Regions from separate parts of the Flavobacterium sp. ABG genome, predicted to be linked through region 3. Evidence: riboswitches for the same ligand, from Rfam matches in the RefSeq annotation. Region 3 holds a riboswitch; each other region holds the start of a gene.

Region 1 (3,285 bases), on a different contig from region 3:
TAAAAATAGTTTGTTAAATTTCTTCATGTTTTTTAAAAGTTAAGGTTAATGTATATTGTGTAATTTCTCCCCGGCATTTGTCTGTTAGTCACTGGCTGATAATTTTCATTCCAGATATTTAGCATTTGAAATCCAAGTTTGTAACTGTTTTTTTTGCCAAAATCATAATCAACACCCAAATTGCCAATACTGTATGCTTTTACTTTTGTATTTGGGTTATTAAAAGGTGTGGTATAAGCATCTCCTGTATATAAATATTGAAAATAAGAAGATACCTTTTTCCAATTATAAGAAGCTGATCCTGTTAGTTTATGGTAAGGAACATATATTAATTGCTTGTAAATTGATTCTCCACGAATCACTTGTTTACTTTCTGAAATGGTATACGCATAAGTTCCATTGAGTGTGAAGTTGTGGTTTTCTATTTTTGTTTTCCATTCCAAGAGCACTTCTGCACCATACGCCCTAACTTTGTCTGTGTTTTCCGGAGACCAAACATCACCGCTGCCTTCTTTAGGAACCCAGCGTAACAAGTCCCGAATTGCATTGTAATATGCAGTTACAGAAAGAGTGAAATTTTTTGTAAAAAACTCATTGCCAATTTCACCTTGATAAGAAGTTTCAGGTTTCAAGTCAGGATTACCGCTTCCTTGCCAAAATAAGTCATTGTAAGTGGGCATTCTGAAATTCTTTGATGCGTTTAATTTTATACGATAAAAGTCTGTGAATTGATATCTTGTTCCAAAAGAAAAAAGAAAAGGGTTTCCGTAATTGTCGGTTACTTCTTGACGAATACTGGCGGTATAATCCCATCTGTCCGTTACTAAATGACGCAATAACAAACTGGCCGAACCGATTTCTCTTTTTACATTATTAATACTTGAACCATATCCTTTATTTCTAGTATAATCGATAATAGCATTTAATTTGATTTTATCATTTACATCAAAGGCTAAATCATATTTTAGAATAGAAGTCTCAACTTTTCCATAGGTAAAGAGTTCCGAATTAATGTTTCCAAAATACTTATAAGATTCTCCAATATGAGCAGCTCTTAACTTAGAAGTAAAACGATCAAAAACACTTTCCCATTCTAAAAGATTACGGGTGTTAAAATCATTGTATTTTGTTTTAGTATCACTTGGAGAAGTGAGTGAGAAATGACGTTCTGAATCGTAAAACTGACTGTATAATTTCAAGGTGTTTTTGGAGTCAATTTTATATCCAAATGAGGTATTCATACTGGTATTATAATAAGCACCATTTAGATTTTTTTGATCGATTGTTCCCGGATATTTAAAATCATTTTGAGAACTGTTTCTGGAAATACTGACTTGAAGACTGTACTTTTCTGATGCTATGGCAGCACGGTAATTTGCGCTGTAGGTGTCAAAACTTCCACCGCTAAAAAACAAATGATTAGAGAATTGTTTTTTGAAACTCAAATCATTATTAAGGTGAATACTTCCGCCGATAGCGCCACTTCCGTATAAAATACTTCCCCCTCCGGCTTTTACGGCTATGGAATTAAAATCACGTGTCCCGATCGTATTAAAGTCAGTTTGACCTAAAAATTGGGAATTAATATTGATTCCGTTCCAAATGACTGCGGTTTGTGCGCTGGTTGTCCCTCTAAAGGAAGGTCCGGAAGTCATTCCGAGTCCGTTTTCTTTAAAATAGATAACCGTATTGTAATTTAAAAGAGAGGTTAAGGATGATTGATTTCTGTTAATTACAGAATCATTCAAGGTTTGAACAGACTGTGTACCCGAGTATTTCTTAAGATTGGTGTCCGAAACAACCACTTCTTTCAATTTTGTTATAGAATCGTTCTGTGCCAAAAGGATCTGACACAATAAGAGCAAACAAAAAGACAACCGTTTTTTTAAAGTCATAATTTCTAAACTCTTGTTCCCGAGAGTTCGATATTAGTTACAAAGGCAGGTCTCCTGGCTCGCGTCTTGTTGTTTACCTTCCCATTCGCCAGAGCGAGCAGTGGTTTTGTAGTTAACAACAAGCATTCATTTCTGAACTAAGCTTACAGTTGCGGGTACAGCTCAAGTTTTTACTTGATTCCCTTTTTAATGTGCTAAATAAATCAGTAACACAACCTTAAATTTTTTGCAAAGATAAAGTTAAAATTATTGAATTTTCAAATTTGGTTTGTTTTTTATGTGAATTCCTAAAACAAATTTACAGCTGTAGGTTTATTTTGACGACTTGTCCAAAATCGACTTTATTCTGAAAAGCATCTTTCAGCGGGAGTGAAGTATGGTGGCAAAGCAGGCTTCTGATGACTCCTGCATGGGTAACAATAATTATCGGTTGGTCTGTTTTTTTTGAAATTTGCTCTGATAAAAAAGCACCGGTTCTGTCATGTAATTCAATAAAAGATTCTCCGTTTGTAGCGTGAACAGTCACAAAATCTTCCATCCACGGATTAAGTTGTTCGGGTAGAATGTCATTCCAGTTTTTCATTTCCCAATCTCCAAAATTCATTTCCATTAGTCTTTTGTCTTCCTGGTAAGAAATAGTTTTGATTTCGTTTTGAATGTGTTTTGCTAAAATTACACAGCGCTGTAAAGGACTTGAGAAAAGAATCGCTTTTTGTGGCAATTGTGAAAGGATATTTTTAAAAATAAGATCAAAAGGTTCTGCTAGAGTAACATCAGATTGTCCGTAGCAAATGCCTTTTTCGCAAACCGTTTCGGTATGACGTACTAAATAAATTTCCATAAAAAAAGAAGCGCTAAATAATAAACAACTTCGCACACCTGTTGTGTAGCTCCCAAGCAGTCGCCCGTATAACCGTCAATCCATTTCTGAAAGTAACGCGCTAAAAAATAACGGGTCAAAAAAACAGGAATTAAAACCAAAAGAATCTGGTACTTGAAATAGGACAGCGCAAGTAGAGGAACTAATCCAAAGAAAAAGGAACCTAAAATTTCTTTCCAGGTATTGCTTTTAGCAATGGGTTTGCTTTTACTTGAAGCATCATCACGCGAATACTCATGAGTGAAAATGATACTAATCGCTGCCAAACGACTCAAAGCATGAGCTGAAACAAATAATAAGAAAATTTGAAAAAGTGCTGTTGAATCCTGAATTTGAAAAAGTGCTATAGATTCTGAAAGCAGTTTGAACTTTAATAAAAAAAGCAAAACCAAACCAATGGCACCATAGGCACCAATAGCGCTGTCTTTCATAATGAGTAGTATTTTTTCCTTGGTCCAGCCTCCACCAAAACCATCACAAACATCTGCAAAGCCATCTTCATGAAAAGCT
Region 2 (3,285 bases), on a different contig from region 3:
CCTTTTCTTGTTGCATTTAATCGGTTGTATTGCAAATCTGTAGACAACGAAACATCCCACGTTGGCGTTATGCTGTACATATTAACAGCAGAAAAATAGATTTCCTGTTGGTAGTAACTATCGTCAGATTGAGCGCCTTCGGTTACTGTTTCTCCTAAAATTCGGGTCGTATCTCGGGCAACATAATGTGTATAATCGTAGGCGTATTTTGCCCTGGCCTGAAATTTATACTTCTCGTTAACTTCTTTCACTAAAAAAGCCTGAGCGAAAAAATTCTTATCGTATTGTCTGAAACCGTCTTTAAACTTATTCGCCACAATAGCTCCCGGTGCTCCCCTATCTGAATCATAATAATACACCTTAGCATCCCAGGAACCTTTATTTATTTTTCCGTAAAGCCCTGATTCTACTCTTAAAGCTTCAATATCACTGTTCATTCGGGTCGCTGTAGTGTCATAAGCCAAAGAACCATCCTGATTGTTTCTGGTGTATCTGTATTTGTACTGCCCATTAGACTTGATGTATTCCGAACTTACACTCATGCTTACTTTATCGCTCAACTTCTGTTCCCATCGGAATGAAGGATTGATATAGTTGATAGACATCGTTTTGTAACGTACTAAAAGATTCGTTTTTTTGGTACCTTCAAAAACAGGTCGTTTCGTTCTTAAGTAAATCGTAGAAGCCGCAGCAAAGTCTTTGGCAGATTGAAATATTTCGCTTTTTTGTCCATTGTACATGGTTAAGGATTCCATATCGTCTAAGGAATATTTCCCTAAATCTGTCACTCCGTTTTGCGCATTGCCCAGTTGAATTCCGTCATAAAAAACACCTACATGATGGGTTCCCATATTACGGACATCAACCGTTTTAAGGCCACCAAGTCCGCCATAGTCTTTGATTTGGGTTCCTGCAAAATATCGTAATGCGTCGGCAACGCTATGGCTGGCCAGGTTTTCGAGTAATTTTCCTGAAAGCGTTTGTACGGGAATTACCTCCTGAAAAGGTTTTGATTTTAGGACGACCTCTTTTAAAACCCGTAAACTATCCTTTTTTACCTGAGCTTGAGGTAAAAACGGGATCAATACAATAAAAAAGAATACAAGCGTTTTTGTGGTATTATGCATCACTGATTTTATTAAATAAACTTTCAGAGATGTAAATAACAAGAAGCAATAAGACACATTCCGACTATAAAAATAGCAGGGAATATTCTTGTTCTTCAACTTTATACCACGAAAGTCTTAAACTATGTGATTATGGCAGGTCTCCTGACTTATTCTATCTTTAAAACAGCCTTCCCATTCGCTGTAGCAAACAGTGGCATTAGAAACGTTTAAAGACTTATATAGAACTTACAGTAGCGGGTCTGCTCAGGATTTACACCTGATTCCCTTTTAACTATTCTCTAAAAAAACTTAGAAAAATAGACCAAAATCTGCGGCAAATATACAATTATCTTTATAATATTAAGAACTATTTAATACAATTGCTCTTACCCTAATAAAATAAAAACATCTTCCGAGTGAAAAGACTTTTAATTACTGGTATCTTATTGGATCCAAATAAGTAGAAAACAACAACAAAAAAATAAAACCAAAAAGCCGAAAACGTAAGTTTCCGGCTTTTTAAATTTTTGGAATTTGGAATTCACACTATTGTCATTTCGACGAAGGAGAAATCACACAAGTTGCTCCATTCTCTATTTTTCGCAATTTTGTCATACTGAGGGACGAAGTATCTTCACGAGTAATTCCGTAAAGTAAAGCGCAACGGTATGGATTCAGCAAACGTAGATCCTTCGTTCCTCAGGATGACAAACTGTACGGAGTTTCTGGTGTGATTTCTCGACTTCGCTCGAAATGACAGAAAAACAAATTAGCTTTTGGAATTTGGAATTTGAAATTTCAAATATTAAAACTTAACTCCTCTTATCCGGTCTGATAATCATTCTTAAAGACTGATCTCGTGCAAAATAGGCTACCATCCAGTTCCAGAATGTATTCAGTCTGTTTCTATAAGTAATCAACGATATTAAGTGTATAAACAACCAGATAATCCAGGCGAAAAATCCTTTAAAATGCCATTTTGGACTTGGTAAATCTACTACAGCTTTATTTTTTCCTATAATGGCCATCGAGCCTTTATCGTTGTAAGTAAAAGCTTTAAGAGGTTTGTTGTGAACCATCGCTTTAAAGTTCTTAGCCAGATTTAACCCTTGTTGAATAGCAACCTGAGCTACCTGAGGATGTCCGTCGGGGAATTTTTGATCTCCTGCTAAAATAGCAGTATCACCAATAGCATATACATTTTCAAGACCATTCACTTTATTGTATTGATCCGTTGCCATACGCCTACCACGACCATAACTTTCTGTTGGAATACCTTCAAAAAGTTTAGCCGAAACACCGGCTGCCCAAATTAGATTTTTGGTCTGAATCGTTTCTCCGTTAGCAAAATGCACGGTGTCATTAATATAATCGGTAACACGGCTGTTTAGTTTTACGACAACTCCCAGTTTGGTTAATGCTTCTAAAGTATCTTTTTGTGAAGCTACACTCATTGGAGCCAGTAAAGCATCTCCCCCGTCTACTAAATAGACATTACTGGCAGATGTTTCTAATTCCGGGTATTCTTTGAGTAATATATTTTTACGCATTTCAGCAAACATTCCTGAAACTTCAACTCCGGTAGGTCCTCCACCGGCTACCACAATCGTTAATAATTTACGGCGTTTGCGGATGTCTTTGGTTATAGCGGCTTTTTCGAGGTTTTTAAGCAACGTATTTCGCATTTCGATGGCATCATTTAAGGTTTTCATCGGAATGGCGTTTTTCATCACGTTTTCCATGCCAAAATAACTAGTTTCTGCTCCTGTGGCAAAAACCAGATAATCGTAACTCAATTCGCCATTGTTTAAGATTACTTTATTCTCTGCAGGAACTACAGAAACCAGTTCTCCTAAACGAAATTGAAGGTTCTTTTTGCCGGCAAAAAACTTTCTATAGGGATAACTTATACTGGAAGGTTCCAGAAAAGCTGTTGCAACCTGATATATTAGTGGTGGGAAAAAATTGTAATTGTTCTTGTCTACAAGTGTAACTTGAATTTGAGGCTGATTTACAAGTTCCTTCGCCAGATTTATACCTGCAAACCCACCTCCAATAATGACTATTTTCATATATATTGTTTTACGAATAAGATAATTTTCTTTTAAAATCACCTTAAAAGTACAATATAATTAAACAGCTACAAAGCCAACATATCTTACTTTTTGAATTTTTT
Region 3 (3,285 bases):
GAAAGTATTTCGCAGTCTTGCCTGAATTAGGGAACTAATATCCGTAGTCTAGTATCCAAAATTCGTTACCTGAAAAGCTTCCATTCTTCTGCTTTGTCCAACAGTTCCGGCAACCTGACCACTGCTTACCCATGGTAACCAGCCTAATTCTGCCACATAAGCTCTGTAGTAACTTGCAGCATATACCTGAATTGCCTCCATTCTTCTGCCTAAACCAACGGTTCCTAATGTTCTCGAACATCCCTGATCGTACCAACCAAGTCCTTCTACGTGAGCAATTCCAATTTTACAAATAGGACTCGGAATGTAACCTCCAAATTCAACAGCCTCCAATTGTCTGCTTTCTCCAATTGTTCCTATTACTTGTCCGTATGGCGTCCATGGCAACCAACCTTTACCTGCTACATGTGCTCTATATCCACTTGTCGCTTCAGCTGCTTTGCCAGTCAGTTTCTTTTCAGTGGCCAGTTCATTCAACTTTTTAAAATAGGCATCGCTTCCGGCTGCTTCTTTGGTTAAATTCCCCGTCTCAAAATCATAAGAATTTCTCAGTACCTCGATTTCACTTTTCTTATTCGATAACTCAAACTCCTTTACCATTAAGCTGATAATTTCGGGTGGAATGTTTTGTAAGATCTTGCCATCCGGATCAACGGCAAATTTCAATTCTTTGTTTTGCTCCAAAGCCGATGGCTCCTGAGCAATTTCATCTGTTTGACAAGAAATAAAAAGGGATACTAAAAAAGCAACTAAAATAATTTTTGTTTTCATAATACAATGATTGGTTAATTAATGGTTAATACTAATGCTTAATTTTACTTGATTTAACAAAAAATACATTTATACACTATAAGTCAACGACTTAACACTATAACATTTTCAGCAATACATCTTCAAAACAATCTATTTTTAATCATTCTACTATATCAAATATATAAAAATAGTTTTAGTATCATGAGAAATTTCGTGTTATATAATCTGCCGCTAAAAAGTTTATTTTACCATTTATTTGAGTTGTCTTATAAAAAAGAACCTCAAAAAAGCGTTTATTTTTTTTTTGAAATTAACATTCAAAGCACCAAAGAGTTTATTTACATTTGTACGCGCAATGGTTCAACTGCATTTTTCGGTGTAGTTGATTAAAAGGGAATTAGGTGCAAATCCTGAACAAGCCCGTTACTGTAAGTTTCATGCAACATTTTGACAGATTGCTGTTGATTTTTCAAATCTCCAAAATCTAATCTTTTGCCACTGCATTTTTAGAAATGTGGGAAGGTTGCTCAAAATGGAAACAAGTCAGGAGACCTGCCACTGCTTAATAGTTTAAAGTTTTCGTGGAGCAAAACTTTAAGCCCGAACACAAACATCAAATTCAAATTTGGTTTTCGTTTTCGTTTTTTCGCTTTTAAAGCAAAAACAAGAATAGAAAATAATACTCTTTTCGTTTATGAATAAATTTTTAATTGCATTAGCCACAACTCTATTCCTCACCGGATGTTCCAAAGATGAGACACCTTCCGAAGTGGTATTACCGGAAGTAACATTTGATGAACCAACAAATGGTTTTACAATTGATAAAATGCAATGGTTTCACCTCCAGCCTAAGCTTAAAAACCCGGATAACGTGACTTATACCTGGCTGTTAAATGGAAAAATAATTGCTACCACGCTTGATTTAATGTATGTTTTTGCAGAAGCCGGAACCTATAAAATTGACTTTAGAGTAAAAAACAATTCCGGTGAAATCTTTAAAAAAATCACCGTTAATGTAAATGAAAAAACCTATCTGAACGGAGTTAAAAATGTCTTTGATTTCTTTCCTGCTCCCGGGCAATTTACAAATGCGCTACCCGAAGCAACTGCAAAAGACACTGACGAAACCATGCGGAAAAAAGCAGAAACGGCACTTACAACAGGAAGCTTGGTAAGTCTTGGCGGATTTGGAGGTTATATCGTAATGGGATTTGACCATACGATTATCAATAAAGAAGGCAACGATTTTATCGTCCTTGGAAACGCGTTTAGCAATTGGGCCGAACCCGGTATAATCATGGTTTCCAGCGATGTAAACAACAACGGAAAAGCAGATGACGAGTGGTACGAAATTGCAGGCTCAGAGCACAATAAACCAACAACCATCAAAAATTACGAACTGACGTATTACCAACCCAAAAGTGAACCTGAAAACCCATCGGAACCCAATTACATTCGTTGGACTGATAATCAAGGACAAACAGGTTATATCTCTAAAAATGCTTATCATAGCAATCCTTTCTATCCAACCTGGAAAGGCACCAGTATTACCCTAAAAGGAACTTTCTTAAAAGCCAACCTATACGATAAATCCGGAACCGGTACGTATTGGGTAAACCCTGCCTACGATTGGGGCTATGCCGACAATTGGTCCAACACCGATGAAAAAGCCCAAATCGATATCAGTTGGGCCGTAGATAAAAAAGGAAACCCTGTAAAACTACAAGGAATTAACTTCATCAAAGTCTACAATTCAAACCGTGCCGAAGGTGGATGGCTAGGTGAAGTTTCTACTGAAATTTCGGGTTTTAAAGATTTGAATTTATAAAGTCATAAAACATCCGTTTACAAACAAAAGCTTCAGGACAATCTGAAGCTTTTTTTAGTTCTATCACAAAAGAGATCACTTTTACTTCCCCTAACTTTGCGACCCTTGAACAAAACTTAGCGTTCCTCGCGTTTAAATTCACACAGAAATTTCCATAAAAAAAGTGCTCAGCAAGTGTGATTTCTCCTTCGTCGAAAGGACAAACTATGCGCAGAAAAGAAATACAACCAACAAAATAATTCGTGCCAATTCGTGAAATTCGTGAAATTCGTGTCAAACATTTTTCTTTATAAAGCACTAATCCTCCTCTATGAAAACAAAAAAAGACCATCTCAATAGACAGTCTTCCGTATTTTTACTAAGTAAAATGACCTAAGCCATAAACAAAGCATACTTATTATAATCGTACAAAACCTTATCGTAAGGCACTAATTTAGGATTTATTACTTCAGAAGAAGCATCAAATTTAATCCCGTTATGTTTTCTGAACAAATAGATCTCTTTCAGGCAATTTGATAAACTCTGGTGAATAGACGTGGTAAAAGTTGGCAATTGTTTATCACCTACCAATAAATCTATTTGATAATTTGAACTGCTTTTAGAAAGATTATTACCAATGATTCTTATTGTAAATTGTGTCTCCTTTCCGTATTGTTCACCTTTATATTGTACTACCATAATTTTATAATTAAAAGGGTTAATTT

Evidence for each region. A riboswitch is a leader RNA that binds a small molecule or an ion and turns the genes downstream of it on or off. The one in region 3 is predicted to bind cobalamin.
Region 1: another riboswitch for cobalamin. It lies ahead of AB674_RS03420 (TonB-dependent receptor plug domain-containing protein); the one in region 3 lies ahead of AB674_RS17440 (PKD-like domain-containing protein).
Region 2: another riboswitch for cobalamin. It lies ahead of AB674_RS13750 (TonB-dependent receptor); the one in region 3 lies ahead of AB674_RS17440 (PKD-like domain-containing protein).

The regions. Positions count from the first base shown of each region.
Region 1 covers NZ_LEKS01000003.1:66,743-70,027, reverse strand. Annotated here, with positions in the region: gene AB674_RS03425 (DUF5074 domain-containing protein) at 1-27, opposite strand, end outside; gene AB674_RS03420 (TonB-dependent receptor plug domain-containing protein) at 33-1,895, opposite strand; cobalamin riboswitch at 1,922-2,130, opposite strand; gene cobC (alpha-ribazole phosphatase) at 2,194-2,736, opposite strand; gene AB674_RS03410 (adenosylcobinamide-GDP ribazoletransferase) at 2,721-3,285, opposite strand, start outside.
Region 2 covers NZ_LEKS01000012.1:90,592-93,876, reverse strand. Annotated here, with positions in the region: gene AB674_RS13750 (TonB-dependent receptor) at 1-1,127, opposite strand, end outside; cobalamin riboswitch at 1,244-1,451, opposite strand; gene AB674_RS13745 (NAD(P)/FAD-dependent oxidoreductase) at 1,922-3,181, opposite strand; gene AB674_RS13740 (DEAD/DEAH box helicase) at 3,268-3,285, opposite strand, start outside.
Region 3 covers NZ_LEKS01000019.1:37,803-41,087, reverse strand. Annotated here, with positions in the region: gene AB674_RS21995 (hypothetical protein) at 49-771, opposite strand; cobalamin riboswitch at 1,093-1,328, shown strand; gene AB674_RS17440 (PKD-like domain-containing protein) at 1,448-2,581, shown strand; gene AB674_RS17430 (hypothetical protein) at 2,954-3,259, opposite strand.